3 regions of the Streptomyces sp. CA-294286 genome follow, and region 2 is predicted to be linked to each of the others. Evidence: predicted binding sites of a transcription regulator. Region 2 holds the regulator's gene; each other region holds the start of a gene.
The links. Region 2 encodes HrcA, which represses chaperone genes, less so after heat shock. Its sites were predicted from a motif close to TTNGCACTCNGNNNNNCNGAGTGCNAA; they were not measured.

Region 1: the regulator HrcA is predicted to act here: its motif matches at 2,481-2,507, upstream of groL (chaperonin GroEL).
Region 3: the regulator HrcA is predicted to act here: its motif matches at 1,906-1,932, upstream of groES (co-chaperone GroES).

What each region holds. Positions count from the first base shown of each region.
Region 1 is NZ_CP192005.1:3,235,655-3,240,503, reverse strand. Features, by position in the region: gene ACQPZG_RS19200 (alanine/glycine:cation symporter family protein) at 1-518, opposite strand, end outside; gene groL (chaperonin GroEL) at 660-2,282, opposite strand; gene ACQPZG_RS19190 (cold-shock protein) at 2,639-2,842, opposite strand; gene ACQPZG_RS19185 (MoaD/ThiS family protein) at 3,255-3,530, opposite strand; gene thrC (threonine synthase) at 3,560-4,843, opposite strand.
Region 2 is NZ_CP192005.1:4,314,894-4,319,742, forward strand. Features, by position in the region: gene hemW (radical SAM family heme chaperone HemW) at 1-726, shown strand, start outside; gene ACQPZG_RS23775 (DUF3097 domain-containing protein) at 885-1,709, opposite strand; gene ACQPZG_RS23780 (MBL fold metallo-hydrolase) at 1,745-2,488, opposite strand; gene hrcA (heat-inducible transcriptional repressor HrcA) at 2,650-3,666, shown strand; gene dnaJ (molecular chaperone DnaJ) at 3,667-4,800, shown strand.
Region 3 is NZ_CP192005.1:2,120,118-2,124,966, forward strand. Features, by position in the region: gene groL (chaperonin GroEL) at 1-1,340, opposite strand, end outside; gene groES (co-chaperone GroES) at 1,452-1,760, opposite strand; gene ACQPZG_RS13995 (polysaccharide deacetylase family protein) at 1,975-2,583, opposite strand; gene ACQPZG_RS14000 (polysaccharide deacetylase family protein) at 2,939-3,952, opposite strand; gene ACQPZG_RS14005 (class I SAM-dependent methyltransferase) at 4,073-4,849, shown strand, end outside.

The DNA of each region.
Region 1 (4,849 bases), 1.1 Mb from region 2:
ACGATCGTATTGGCCTGCACCGCGTTGAAGACGAAGCCGAAGGTGAGCGTGATGGTGACGGCGAACAGCACGCCCAGCCACCGCTTCCCCAGGCCCCGCTGCATGTAGTACGCGGGCCCGCCACGGTACGTGCCGTCGTAGTCCCGCACCTTGTACAGCTGGGCGAGCGCGGACTCCACGAACGCGGACGCCGCGCCCACCGTCGCCATCACCCACATCCAGAACACCGCGCCGGGCCCGCCCAGCGTGATGGCCGCCGCGACGCCCGCGATGTTCCCCGTACCGACCCGGGCCGCCGCCGAGATGGTGAAGGCCCCGAAGGACGACACGGACTTCCGTCCGCGTGCGTCGGGCAGCGCCTTGTCGCCCAGCACCCGGATCATCTCCGGGAACATCCGCAGCTGGACGACCTTCGAACGGAACGTGAAGTAGAGGCCCGCGCCGATCACGAGCGGGATGAGCAGATAGCTCCAGAAGACGTCGTTGACGTCGATGATGAATGAGTCCAGGTTTCCCATGGGGCACAGCTTGCGCATCTATGGCCGGGTTTATCCAACCGAAACCTTCTGAATGCCCGTCGGATACGCCACTGGGGCGGCACCCCGAAGGGATACCGCCCCAGTGGACCTGCCTACTGCGTCAAGCAGAGGGAGCTGGACTCAGAAGTCCATGTCCCCGCCCGGCATGCCGCCCGGGGCGGCGGCGCCGGCCTTCTCGGGCTTGTCGGCGATGACGGCCTCGGTGGTGAGGAACAGCGCGGCGATCGACGCGGCGTTCTGGAGGGCGGAGCGCGTGACCTTCGCCGGGTCCAGGATGCCTTCGGCGATCATGTCGACGTACTCACCGGTGGCGGCGTTCAGGCCGTGACCGATGGGCAGGTTGCGGACCTTCTCCACGACGACGCCGCCCTCAAGACCACCGTTGACGGCGATCTGCTTGAGCGGGGCCTCCAGCGCGAGCTTCACGGCGTTGGCGCCGGTCGCCTCGTCGCCGGTGAGCTCCAGCTTGTCGAAGACGGCCGAGGCCTGGAGGAGGGCGACGCCACCACCGGCGACGATGCCCTCTTCGACGGCGGCCTTCGCGTTGCGAACGGCGTCCTCGATGCGGTGCTTGCGCTCCTTGAGCTCGACCTCGGTGGCGGCACCGGCCTTGATGACGGCCACGCCGCCGGCCAGCTTCGCCAGGCGCTCCTGGAGCTTCTCGCGGTCGTAGTCCGAGTCGCTGTTCTCGATCTCGGCACGGATCTGGTTGACGCGACCGGCAACCTGGTCGCTGTCACCGGCGCCGTCGACGATGGTCGTCTCGTCCTTGGTGATGACGACCTTGCGGGCGCGGCCGAGCAGGTCGAGACCGGCGTTCTCCAGCTTGAGGCCGACCTCCTCGGAGATGACCGTGCCGCCCGTGAGGATGGCGATGTCGTTCAGCATGGCCTTGCGGCGGTCGCCGAAGCCCGGGGCCTTGACGGCGACGGACTTGAACGTGCCGCGGATCTTGTTGACGACCAGCGTGGAGAGCGCCTCGCCCTCGACGTCCTCGGCGATGATCAGCAGCGGCTTGCCGGACTGCATGACCTTCTCCAGCAGCGGAAGGAGGTCCTTCACGTTGCCGATCTTCGAGTTGACGATGAGGATGTACGGGTCGTCCAGGGACGACTCCATGCGCTCCATGTCGGTGGCGAAGTACGCCGAGATGTAGCCCTTGTCGAAGCGCATGCCCTCGGTGAGCTCAAGCTCCAGGCCGAAGGTCTGCGACTCCTCGACCGTGATGACGCCTTCCTTGCCGACCTTGTCCATCGCCTCGGCGATGAGCTCGCCGATCTGGGTGTCGGCGGCGGAGATGGAGGCCGTCGAAGCGATCTGCTCCTTGGTCTCGACATCCTTCGCCTGCTCCAGCAGGGCGGCGGAGACGGCCTCGACGGCCTTCTCGATGCCACGCTTGAGGGCCATCGGGTTCGCGCCGGCGGCTACGTTGCGCAGACCCTCGCGGACCAGGGCCTGGGCCAGGACGGTCGCGGTCGTCGTGCCGTCACCGGCGACGTCGTCGGTCTTCTTCGCGACTTCCTTGACCAGCTCGGCGCCGATCTTCTCGTACGGGTCCTCGAGCTCGATCTCCTTGGCGATGGAGACGCCGTCGTTGGTGATCGTGGGCGCGCCCCACTTCTTCTCAAGGACGACGTTGCGGCCCTTGGGGCCAAGGGTGACCTTGACGGCGTCGGCGAGCTGGTTCATGCCACGCTCGAGGCCGCGACGGGCCTCCTCGTCGAACGCGATGATCTTGGCCATGTGAAGTGGTCCTCCCAGGACGTAGGGGGCACCCCCTGCTCCTCAAGAGCTTGGGGGAGGATTTCTTCGGACCGGTGGTCGGCGCCCGCGACGGACGGCCCGGGAGCGCGGGGGAATCCTTACCCCCACGCCCCTCGGACCTCACCTACCTGGTCCAAGTTTCTGTCACTCTCACGGGGAGAGTGCTAACGCCAATGATTAGCACTCGGCATAGGAGAGTGCAAGCGACTACCACGGATCCGGGGGTCGCGGCACCTCGTGGGCCGGACGCACGCAGGGCCCGCACCCCGGTGACGGGGTGCGGGCCCTGCGTGCGTGAGTGCTGGTGAGTGCGTCGGTGGCCGATCGCGCCGAGATCAGACGGCGAGCTTGACCATGTCCGCCTGCGGACCCTTCTGGCCCTGCGAGATCTCGAACTCGACTCGCTGACCCTCTTCAAGGGTGCGGTAGCCGTCCATCTGGATCGCGCTGTAGTGGACGAAAACATCCGCACCACCGTCGACCGCGATGAAGCCGTACCCCTTCTCCGCGTTGAACCACTTGACGGTGCCCTGAGCCATGCCTAACTCCCCTATTACTGGCCCTTGCGCGGGACCGCACTTCGCGGCCCCGGGTCAGACCCCACCTTCCGACAGGAGTGGAAGGTGTGCGCCGTAGCGCGTCGACCGCGGCTGAATGTATCCGCCCAACTGCCCTCTGCAACAGGCCAATCGGACGTGAATTCTGGGCAGGGCCGAACACTCGGATCGGTCAACTGGCCATATTCCAGGGCAAGTCGGGCCGGACATACTGTGCGCATCGGCAGCAAAAGGCTCGAACACGCGCGCCGCATCTTGTCGCCTTCTCATATGCACGGGGCATGGGCGGCGACCGGGGCTTCCCCTACTCTACCCCTTTCAACCCTACGGAATTGCCCCCTCCGCTTGTGAGCGAAGGGGGCAACCGGAGGTGGTGTGCGGCCAGTTGTACGGCTCAGCCGCCGGCGACGGCGGGAATGATGGAGACGCCCGCGCCGTCCGGCGTCGGCGTCCGGAGGCCGCTCTCGAAGCGCACGTCGTCGTCGTTCACGTACACGTTCACGAAGCGGCGCAGCTTGCCCTGGTCGTCCAGGACGCGGGCGGCGATGCCCGCGTGGTTCTTCTCCAGGTCGGCGATGACCTCGGCGAGGGTGGCGCCCTCGGCGGCGACCTCGGCCTCGCCGCCGGTGTACGTGCGCAGGATGGTGGGGATGCGGACCTTGACGCTCATGGTGTTCAGCCTTCCGGTACGGGGGTGGTTCAGCGGGCCAGGCCGGCGTCGCGGAACGCCTCCAGGCTCGGGCGGATGGTCGCGGAGGGGCCGGTGGTCGGCGCCACCGCGTCCAGCGTCTTGAGGCCGTCGCCCGTGTTGAGCACGACGGTGGTGAGCGTCGGGTCCAGCAGCCCGGCCTCGATGAGCTTCCTCGTGACGCCGACGGTCACTCCGCCGGCGGTCTCCGCGAAGATCCCTTCCGTACGGGCCAGAAGCTTGATCGCGTCGACGACCTGCTCGTCGTTCACGTCCTCGACGGCGCCGCCGGTGCGGCGGGCGATGTCCAGGACGTACGGGCCGTCCGCCGGGTTGCCGATGGCGAGGGACTTGGCGATGGTGTTCGGCTTCTGGGGCTTCACGACGTCGTGCCCGGCCTTGTACGCGGTGGAGACCGGCGAGCAGCCTTCCGCCTGGGCACCGAAGATCTTGTACGGCCTGTCCTCCACCAGACCCAGCCCGATCAGCTCCTGAAGACCCTTGTCGATCTTCGTGAGCTGCGAACCGGAGGCGATCGGGACGACGATCTGGTCCGGCAGCCGCCAGCCGAGCTGCTCGCAGATCTCGTACGCCAGGGTCTTGGACCCCTCGCCGTAGTAGGGGCGCAGGTTGACGTTGACGAAGCCCCAGCCCTCGCCGAGCGGGTCGCCGATCAGCTCGGAGCAGAAGCGGTTCACGTCGTCGTAGTTGCCCTCGATGCCGACCAGCTCGCCCCCGTACACGGCGGCCATGACGACCTTGCCCTGCTCCAGGTCGTGCGGGATGAACACGCAGGAGCGGAAGCCGGCCCGCGCGGCGGCGGCGCCGACGGCTCCGGCCAGGTTGCCGGTGGAGGAGCAGGAGAGGGTGGTGAAGCCGAAGGCGCGGGCGGCCTCGACGGCGATGGCGACGACGCGGTCCTTGAAGGAGTGCGTCGGGTTGCCCGAGTCGTCCTTGACGTACAGGCCGCCGGTGACGCCCAGCTCGCGGGCCAGGTTGTCGGCCTTGACCAGCTTGGTGAAGCCGGGGTTCAGGCTGGGCTTCTCGGCGACGTCGGCCGGGACGGGCAGCAGGGGGGCGTAGCGCCAGATGTTGTCCGGACCGGCCTCGATGCGCTTGCGCAGCTCCTCGGGGCCCTCGGCGGGCAGGTCGTAGGCGACTTCCAGCGGGCCGAAACAGAGCTGACAGGCGAAGATCGGGCCGAGCTCGAAGCGCTCTCCGCACTCGCGGCAGGAGAGGGCCGCGGCGGGGCCGAGGTCGACGGTGGTGGTGGCTTCGGTGGTCTGCACAGCCATGATGGC
Region 2 (4,849 bases):
CGCACCCACACCCCGGGGCGGCCCGAGGCGTGCGTGGCGGAGGCGCGGGCCGCCGGGTTCGACCACGTGAACCTGGACCTGATCTACGGCACGCCGGGGGAGTCCGACGCCGACTGGCAGGCGTCGCTGGACGCGGCGATCGGCGCGGGCCCCGACCATGTGAGTGCGTACGCGCTGATCGTCGAGGAGGGCACCCAGCTCGCCCGGCGGATCCGCCGCGGCGAGGTCCCGATGACCGACGACGACGTGCACGCGGACCGGTACCTGATGACGGAGACGGCACTGTCCGAGGCCGGGTTCTCCTGGTACGAAGTGTCCAACTGGGCCACGTCGGACGCCGGGCGCTGCCTGCACAACGAGCTGTACTGGCGGGGCGCCGACTGGTGGGGCGCCGGGCCGGGCGCGCACAGTCACGTCGGCGGCGTGCGGTGGTGGAACGTCAAGCACCCGGGCGCCTACGCGCAGGCGCTGGGCGACGGCCGCTCGCCGGGAGCCGGCCGCGAGGTGCTGTCCGCGGAGGACCGGCGCGTCGAGCGGATCCTGCTGGAGTTGCGCCTGGTGGAGGGCTGTGAGCTGTCGCTGCTCAAGCCCGCGGGACGGGCCGCCGCCGAGCAGGCGGTAAGGGACGGTCTCCTGGAGGACGGTCCTTACACACAGGGGCGCGCGGTGCTCACCCTGCGCGGGCGGCTGCTGGCGGACGCGGTGGTGCGGGACCTGGTCGACTGACGGGGAGGGACGGGACCCGCGCGGATTCTGGCGACGACCACGGCGGGACCCGCGCGGATTCTGGCGACGACCACGGCGGGACCCGCGCGGCCGACGGTGCGCGGCCGGGCGACAGCGCACCCGGGCACGTGAGAGGTCCTCAGGTGCGGTGAGGAATTTCAGTCCTCCGGAGCCGTGACGAAGTCGATCAGTTCCTCGACCCGGCCGAGCAGTTCCGGCTGGAGGTCCTTGTACGAGCGGACCCTTCCCAGGATGTGCTGCCAGGCGGCGCCCGTGTTCTCGGGCCAGCCCAGCGCCCGGCACACGCCCGTCTTCCAGTCCTGGCCGCGTGGGACGGACGGCCAGGCGGGGATGCCGACGGAGGACGGTTTCACCGCCTCCCACACGTCGATGTACGGGTGTCCGACGACCAGTACGTTCGCGTCCGTCACCTGGGCGGCGATGCGGGATTCCTTGGAGCCCGGCACCAGGTGGTCGACCAGGACGCCCAGCCGCGCGTCCGGTCCGGGGCCGAACCCGGCGACCACGGACGGCAGGTCGTCGATGCCTTCGAGGTACTCCACGACGACGCCCTCGACGCGCAGGTCGTCGCCCCACACCCGCTCCACCAGCTCCGCGTCGTGCCGGCCCTCCACGTAGATGCGGCCCGCTCGCGCCACGCGCGCGCGTGCCCGTGCGACGGCCACCGATCCCGAGGCGGTACGGGTGGGCCGCGGCGCGGCCGCGCCCGCGGACGGCCGCACCAACGTCACCGGCTCGCCCTCGTGGAGGAAGCCCGCGGGGACCATCGGGAACACCCGGTGCTTGCCGAAGCGGTCCTCCAGGGTGACCGTCGGTCCCTCCGCGGTCTTCTCGGTGCGGATCACGGCGCCGCAGAACCCCGTCGATACCTCCTCGACCACCATGTCGTGGTCGGCGGGAACTTCGGGGACGGGCTTCGACTTCTTCCACGGCGGGGTGAAGTCCGGGCTGTAGCTGCGCATGCGTCAGACGCTACGACACGCGCGCCGTGTGCGGCTCAGGAGGCCCGGAACCGGCGTGCCAGCGCGTCGCGTTGGGCCCGTACGAACGCGGCGTCCACGACCGCCCCGTGCCCCGGCACGTACAGGGCGCTCTCGCCGCCCAGGGCGAGCAGCCGGTCCAGGGCCTGCGGCCACCGCCCGGCGACCGCGTCGGGGCCCGCCTGCGGCTCCCCGGACTCCTCCACCAGGTCGCCGCAGAAGACGATCTGCGGGCCGCCCGCGGGGTCCGGCACGAGGGCCACCAGGTCGTGACCGCTGTGTGCCGGGCCCAGGTTGGCGAGCAGGACGGTGCGTCCGCCGCCCAGGTCCACGGTGCGTTCGCCGGAGACCAGGTGGTGCGGGGCGGCCAGCAGCTCCGCCGAAGCGGCGGCGGCGCCCGGCTCGACCCCCTGGTGCACCGCGTCCCGGGTGAGCGACTCGCGCTGCGAGGTGAGCAGGGCGTCCATGCCGGCCGCGGCGTGGACCTCCGCGCCGGCGAAGGCTCCCGTGCCCAGGACGTGGTCGAAATGGGGGTGGCTGAGAGCGATGTGCGTCACTCTGCGGCCGAGCAGCGTCTGGGCCTGTGCGCGGATCTCGGCGCCTTCGCGCAGGGTCGACCCCGTGTCGTACAGGAGCGCCCCCTGGGCGCCCGCCACCAGCCCGACAGTGGCGTCCCAGCCCGGCAGCCGGCGCCTGCCGACCCCCGGTGCGAGACGTTCCCAGCCTGCCTTCCCGTCGAGCTCTTCCCAGCGCAAGTCCATACCGTGACGCTAGCGTGAGCTGCCGCCCTTGCCCCGGGCGCACCCCGCCGCCGTACACTTACCCGGGGAATCTGGCACTCACCCGAGGGGAGTGCCAGGCAGGTCCCCAGGGAAGAAGCCCCACATTCACCTGGGAACATCACGGCTTGGAGGTGTGCGCGATGCTCAGTGAACGCAGACTCGAAGTCCTGCGCGCCATCGTCCAGGACTATGTCGGCACGGAGGAACCCGTCGGTTCCAAGGCCCTCACCGAGCGGCACCAGCTCGGCGTCTCCCCGGCCACCGTCCGCAACGACATGGCAGCCCTGGAGGACGAGGGTTTCATCGCGCAGCCGCACACCAGCGCGGGGCGCATCCCCACCGACAAGGGCTACCGGCTGTTCGTCGACCGGCTGGCCGGGGTCAAGCCCCTGTCGACGCCGGAGCGGCGTGCCATCCAGAACTTCCTGGACGCGTCCGTCGACCTGGACGACGTCGTCGCCCGTACGGTGCGGCTGCTCGCGCAGCTGACCCGGCAGGTCGCGGTCGTCCAGTACCCGTCGCTGACGCGTTCCACGGTGCGGCACGTGGAGCTGCTGTCGCTGGCGCCCGCCCGGCTGATGCTGGTGCTGATCACCGACACCGGCCGGGTCGAACAGCGCATGATCGACTGCCCGGCGCCGTTCGGCGAGATGTCGTTGGCCGATCTGCGGGCCCGGCTCAACAGTCGCATCGTGGGCCGTCGCTTCGCCGACGTGCCGCAGCTGGTGCAGGAACTTCCCGAGTCGTTCGAGCCGGAGGACAGGGGAACCGTTTCGACGGTTCTGGCGACTCTGTTGGAAACACTCGTCGAGGAGACCGAGGAACGGCTGATGATCGGCGGTACCGCCAATCTCACCCGTGTCGGCCACGACTTCCCGCTCACCATCCGCCCCGTACTGGAGGCGCTGGAGGAGCAGGTCGTTCTGCTGAAGCTGCTCGGCGAGGCGACGGAGTCCGGCATGACCGTACGTATCGGTCATGAGAACGCTCACGAAGGACTCAGTTCTACGTCCGTGGTCGCAGTCGGCTACGGTTCGGGCGACGAGGCAGTCGCCAAACTAGGCGTGGTCGGACCGACCCGCATGGACTACCCCGGAACGATGGGAGCGGTACGCGCAGTGGCACGTTACGTCGGACAGATCCTGGCGGAGTCGTAAGTGGCCACCGACTACTACGCCGTACTCGGCGTGCGCCGCGACGCGTCCCAGGACGAAATCAAGAAGGCGTTTCGGCGTCTTGCGCGTGAGCTTCACCCGGATGTGAACCCGGACCCGAAGACTCAGGAGCGCTTCAAGGAGATCAACGCCGCCTACGAGGTGTTGTCGGACCCGCAGAAGAAGCAGGTCTACGACCTCGGAGGCGACCCGCTGTCCCAGGCGGGCGGCGGAGCCGGCGGCTTCGGTCAGGGCGGCTTCGGGAACTTCTCCGACATCATGGACGCCTTCTTCGGCACGGCTTCCCAGCGCGGCCCGCGCTCGCGGACCCGCCGCGGCCAGGACGCCATGATCCGGCTGGAGATCGACCTCAACGAGGCGGCCTTCGGCACCACCAAGGAGATCCAGGTCGACACCGCCGTCGTCTGCACGACGTGCAGCGGCGAGGGTGCGGCTCCGGGCACGTCCGCGCAGACCTGCGACATGTGCCGCGGGCGCGGTGAGGTCTCGCAGGTCACCCGGTCCTTCCTGGGCCAGGTCATGACCTCGCGGCCCTGCCCGCAGTGCCAGGGCTTCGGCACGGTGGTGCCGACGCCGTGTCCGGAGTGCGCCGGTGACGGCCGCGTACGGTCGCGTCGCACGCTCACGGTGAAGATCCCGGCAGGCGTCGACAACGGCACCCGGATCCAGCTCGCGGGCGAGGGCGAGGTCGGTCCGGGCGGCGGTCCCGCGGGCGACCTGTACGTGGAGATCCACGAGCAGCCGCACGAGACGTTCCAGCGGCGCGGCGACGACCTGCACTGCACCGTGACCATCCCCATGACGGCGGGCGCGCTCGGCACCAAGGTGCCGCTGGAGACGCTCGACGGGGTGGTGGACATCGACATCCGTCCGGGCACGCAGTCGGGCCAGTCGGTGCCGCTGCACGGGCGCGGCGTCACGCACCTGCGGGGCGGCGGCCGGGGTGACCTGATCGTGCACGTCGAGGTGCTGACGCCCTCCAAGCTGGACCCGCAGCAGGAGGACCTGCTGCGCCAGCTCGCGAAACTGCGCGGCGAGGAACGGCCCACGGGGCAGTTCCAGCCCGGGCAGCAGGGGTTGTTCTCGCGGTTGAAGGATGCGTTCAACGGGCGGTGAGGTGGGGGTCTCGGCTGGGGGTTCGGGGGTCGTCCCCCGGGGGCTGGGC
Region 3 (4,849 bases), 2.2 Mb from region 2:
GCGGCGCGGCGGACGACCGCGACACCCGTGGCCTCGTCGCCGGTCTTGCCGAGGTTGCCGTCCAGGACCTTCACGGCGTGGACGAGCGCGGAGCCACCACCGGAGACGATGCCCTCCTCGACCGCGGCGCGGGTCGCGGAGATGGCGTCCTCCAGACGGTGCTTCTTCTCCTTGAGCTCGACCTCGGTCGCGGCGCCGACCTTGATGACGCAGACGCCGCCGGCGAGCTTCGCCAGGCGCTCCTGCAGCTTCTCGCGGTCCCAGTCGGAGTCCGTGGACTCGATCTCGGCCTTGATCTGGTTGACGCGGCCCTTGACGTCCTCGGCGTTGCCGCCGCCGTCGACGATGACCGTGTCGTCCTTGGAGATCGTGACGCGGCGGGCGGTGCCCAGTACGTCCATGCCGGCCTGGTCGAGCTTGAGGCCGACCTCCTCGGCGATGACGGTGGCACCGGTGAGGGTGGCCATGTCGCCGAGCATCGCCTTGCGGCGGTCGCCGAAGCCGGGGGCCTTGACGGCCACGGCGTTGAACGTGCCGCGGATCTTGTTGACGACGAGGGTGGAGAGCGCCTCGCCCTCGACGTCCTCGGCGATGATCAGCAGCGGCTTCGAGCCACCGTTCTGGATGACCTTCTCCAGGAGCGGCAGCAGGTCCTGGATCGAGCCGATCTTGCCCTGGTGGATCAGGATGTACGGGTCGTCGAGGACGGCCTCCATACGCTCCTGGTCGGTCACCATGTACGGGGACAGGTAACCCTTGTCGAAGGCCATGCCCTCGGTGAAGTCGAGCTCCAGGCCGAAGGTGTTGGACTCCTCGACGGTGATGACACCGTCCTTGCCGACCTTGTCCATCGCCTCGGCGATGAGCTCGCCGACCTGCTGGTCCTGCGCGGAGAGCGCGGCCACGGCGGCGATGTCGGACTTGTCGTCGATCGGGCGGGCGGTCGCGAGGAGCTCCTCGGACACGGCCTTGACGGCGGCGTCGATGCCCTTCTTCAGGGCGGCCGGGGAGGCGCCGGCGGCGACGTTGCGCAGACCCTCGCGGACGAGCGCCTGGGCCAGCACGGTGGCGGTGGTCGTACCGTCACCCGCGATGTCGTTGGTCTTGGTCGCCACCTCCTTCACCAGCTGGGCGCCGAGGTTCTCGTACGGGTCGTCGAGCTCGACCTCGCGGGCGATGGTGACGCCGTCGTTGGTGATGGTCGGGGCGCCGAACTTCTTGTCGATGACGACGTTGCGGCCGCGCGGGCCGATCGTCACCTTCACGGTGTCGGCAAGCTTGTTGACGCCGCGCTCAAGGGCGCGACGGGCGTCCTCGTCGAACTTCAGGATCTTCGCCATGGAGCTTTTCAAGTCCTCTCGGAATACGAACTGCGCAAAACGAGCCGCGCCCCTGACCACCCGGCGTGTGAGCGGGGGCCAGGGGCGCGGTTCAACAGATGCAGAAGTGAGTTACTTCTCGATGATCGCGAGAACGTCGCGAGCCGAGAGGACGAGGTACTCCTCGCCGCTGTACTTCACCTCGGTGCCGCCGTACTTGCTGTACAGCACTACGTCGCCGACGGAGACGTCGAGCGGCAGGCGCTCGCCGTTCTCGAAGCGGCCCGGGCCCACGGCCAGGACGACGCCCTCCTGGGGCTTCTCCTTGGCGGTGTCCGGAATGACCAGGCCAGAGGCGGTGGTCTGCTCTGCGTCGAGCGGCTGGACCACGATGCGGTCCTCAAGCGGCTTGATGGCAACCTTGGAGCTTGCGGTCGTCACGATCCGGTCTCCCCCTTCGGAGATCTCACGGGGTTAACAGTCTGGGGTGGCGACCAGGTGGATCCGTCGTCGCGGGTGCCGGACCTGCCCGTCGCTGTGTTGGCACTCTCCAGTGGTGAGTGCCAGCACCGAGACTATGACGCGGTTAGCACTCGGTCAAGCGGAGTGCCAATTGAGGCGGGCCGGATGTGGCGGGCGGGTACGAACGGACGGCTCACAGGTAGTCCTCCAGGCGGGCCACCGTGAAGCCCTGGTCCTGTATGCGGCGCAGCATGCGGGCGGTCATCTCGGTGATGGTCGAGCCCTTGAGCTCGTCCGGGCCGCGGAAGTGGGCGAGGACGATGTCGCCGGACTTGAGCCGGTCGCCCTCCGCGTACCGCATGTTGTGGATCTGCATCGACTCCCGCCACAGGACGAGCGCCTTCACCCCGCAGCTGCCCGCCGCGCGCACGGTGTCGGCGTTGTAGTTGCCGTACGGCGGGCGGAAGAGGGCCGGGCGGGTGCCGAAGCGGGCTTCGAGGCGGTCCTGCTGGTCGCAGATCTGCTTGCGCTGACCCTCGTACGGGAGCGTCCGCAGGTTGGCGTGGCTTGTGGTGTGGTTCTGGATGGCGCCGCCGCCCGCGTCGCGCAGCTGCTCGAAGTGGCCGTAGTCGCTCCTCGCGACGCTGTCCGTGAGGAACATGCTGCTCGGGAGCTTCAACTCGCCGACCATCCTCACGAATTGCGGGTCCTTCTCGGCACCGTCGTCGAAGGTGAGGAAGACGACCTTGTCCTTCGTCCGCACCCGGTCGAACACGACCGGCGGGCCGGACGGTTCGAGCATCGGCGTACGGTCCGGCTTCGCCGGAGCCGGCGCGAGGGGGCCCGCCAGTCCCCATTTCGCGTACGCCTTCAGCGGTACGCCCCGGGCGTCGGCCCCCGGCGCGGCGGGAGCGCCCTGGCCCGGGGTGGTGCTGCCGGGGGCGGTGCTTGCGGGGCGGTGGAGTCGGGGGTGGTGCCAGGGGTGGTGGAGCCGGGGGGCTCGGTGGCCGGGGCCGGAGAGGCCGCTTCCGGGGGCCCACCCCCCTCCCCCTCCTCCCCGGAGCCCTTTCCGGAGCATCCCCCCGCCCCCAGCACCAACACGCCGGCCGCCAACGCCCCCGCCACCCACGACACCGACCGGCGTGCCCGTACTCGCATCAGACGTAGTCCTCCAGCTTGGCCACGGCGTAGCCCTTGGCCGTGATCGTCTTCATGACGCGACGAATCATGTCGGGCATCGATCCCTTCCAGTCACCCGGCCCCCGGAAGTGGGTGAGCACGATGTCCCCGGGGTGCAGGTCCTTGTCCCACTCGCGCCACTCCATCCGGTCCGGGAAGGCTTCCGCCGCCCACAGCGGAACGGCTTTCACTCCGCAGGTCTTGGCGGCGCGGAGGGTGTCCTTGTTGTAGTTGCCGAACGGCGGCCGGAAGAGCGGGGGCCGGGTGCCGTAACGCCTTTCCAGGTTGGTCTGCTGCCCGCAGATCTCCTTCTTCTGCTGCCGGTAGGAAAGTCCGGGCAGATAGCGGTGGTTGAGGGTGTGGTTGTGCAGGGCCACGCCCTTGTCCTGCATCTTCTTGAAGTAGCCGTAGTCCTCCTTCACCACGTAGTCGGCGAGGAACGCGCTGTAGGGGATCTTCAGCTCGTCCATCATCCGGATCAGCTCCGGGTCCTTCTCGGCACCGTCGTCGATGGTCAGGAAGACGACCCGCTCCTTGACCGGCACGGTCGTGAAGACCGGCGGCAGCGACTCGGACACCTGCCCGTCCACCTCGAAGCCCTTGCGGGTCCCGATCCTGGGCTTGACTGCGGGCGGCGCGGGAGCTGCCAGCGGCGTCCGGACGAGGCCCCAGCGTTTCGCGGCGACGGCTCGGGCCGCCTGCTGCGCCTCGGCCGCCTCCCGCGCACGCCGCGCCTTCTCCGCGGGCGGAAGCAGGGCCCCCGCCGCACCGTCCACCGTCCTGCCCGTACGGTTCTCTCCCTGTCCGTTCCCCTCCTTCACCGCGGCGGCCCCGCCCCGCCCGCCCGTCTCCTGCTGTGCCGGGGTGGCGCACCCCGAGGCGATCGCGGCCAGTACCAGGACCGCGATGCCCATGATTCCTCTTCTTCGCCCTCCTGCTCCTGAGTTGTGCACAGGAAGACCTCTTTCTTCGGCTTGTCGTACAAGTCGCATGGCGCCGCATCCTGTCAGCGGGAATCCCCGCGAACCCCGCGACACCGCGAGGGGAGGCGCGCCGTCCCCCACTCGGCGCACACCCGGCCCGGCCGACGCAGCCCGCCGCCCTGGCCCACAATGGGCCGGGTGACGAACCACCCCGGCCGCCCCGCCACCGACTCCCGCGCCGCCCCCGCCGACACCCCCGCCGACACCCCCGCCGCGGACCGGCCCACCGACCCCGCGACCGCCGCCTTCCGTTCCCTGTTCACCGACGAGGGCCAGGCCCTGCTCGCCGAACTGCGGGACCACGACCCCGCCCAGGAGCTGGCCCTGGCGACGCGGCTGCGCCGCGACCACTCCCCCGAGCTGGTGTCGGCGGCGCTGTCCCAGGCGCGACTGCGCCAGCGGGCGGTGGCGAAGTTCGGGGCCCAGGACGCGCGCCGGATGTACTTCACGCCCCACGGCGTCGAGCAGTCGACCCGCAGGTCGGTCGCCGAGTACCGGGCGGCCCGTTTCCGCGCGCTCGGCCCGGCCCGGGTCCTGGACCTCTGCGGCGGCATCGGCGGCGACGCCCTCGCGATGGCCCGCGCGGGCCTGTCCGTCGAGGCCGTGGACCTCGACCCGACGACCTGCCTGGCCGCCCGCGCCAACGCGGAGGCACTGCTCCCCGACCCGGCCGCGCTGTCCGTCGTCACGGCGGACGTGACGACGTACGACCTGACCGGTGCGCAGTCGCTCTTCGTCGACCCGGCGCGCCGCTCGGGCGCCCGGGGCAGGATCTTCGACCCGGAGGCGTACTCACCGCCGCTGTCCTTCTCCGTCGACGCGGTGCGGAAGGTCGGCCTCGGCGCCATCAAGATCGCCCCCGGCATCCCGCACGAGCTGGTCCCGGACGACTTCGAGGCCGAGTGG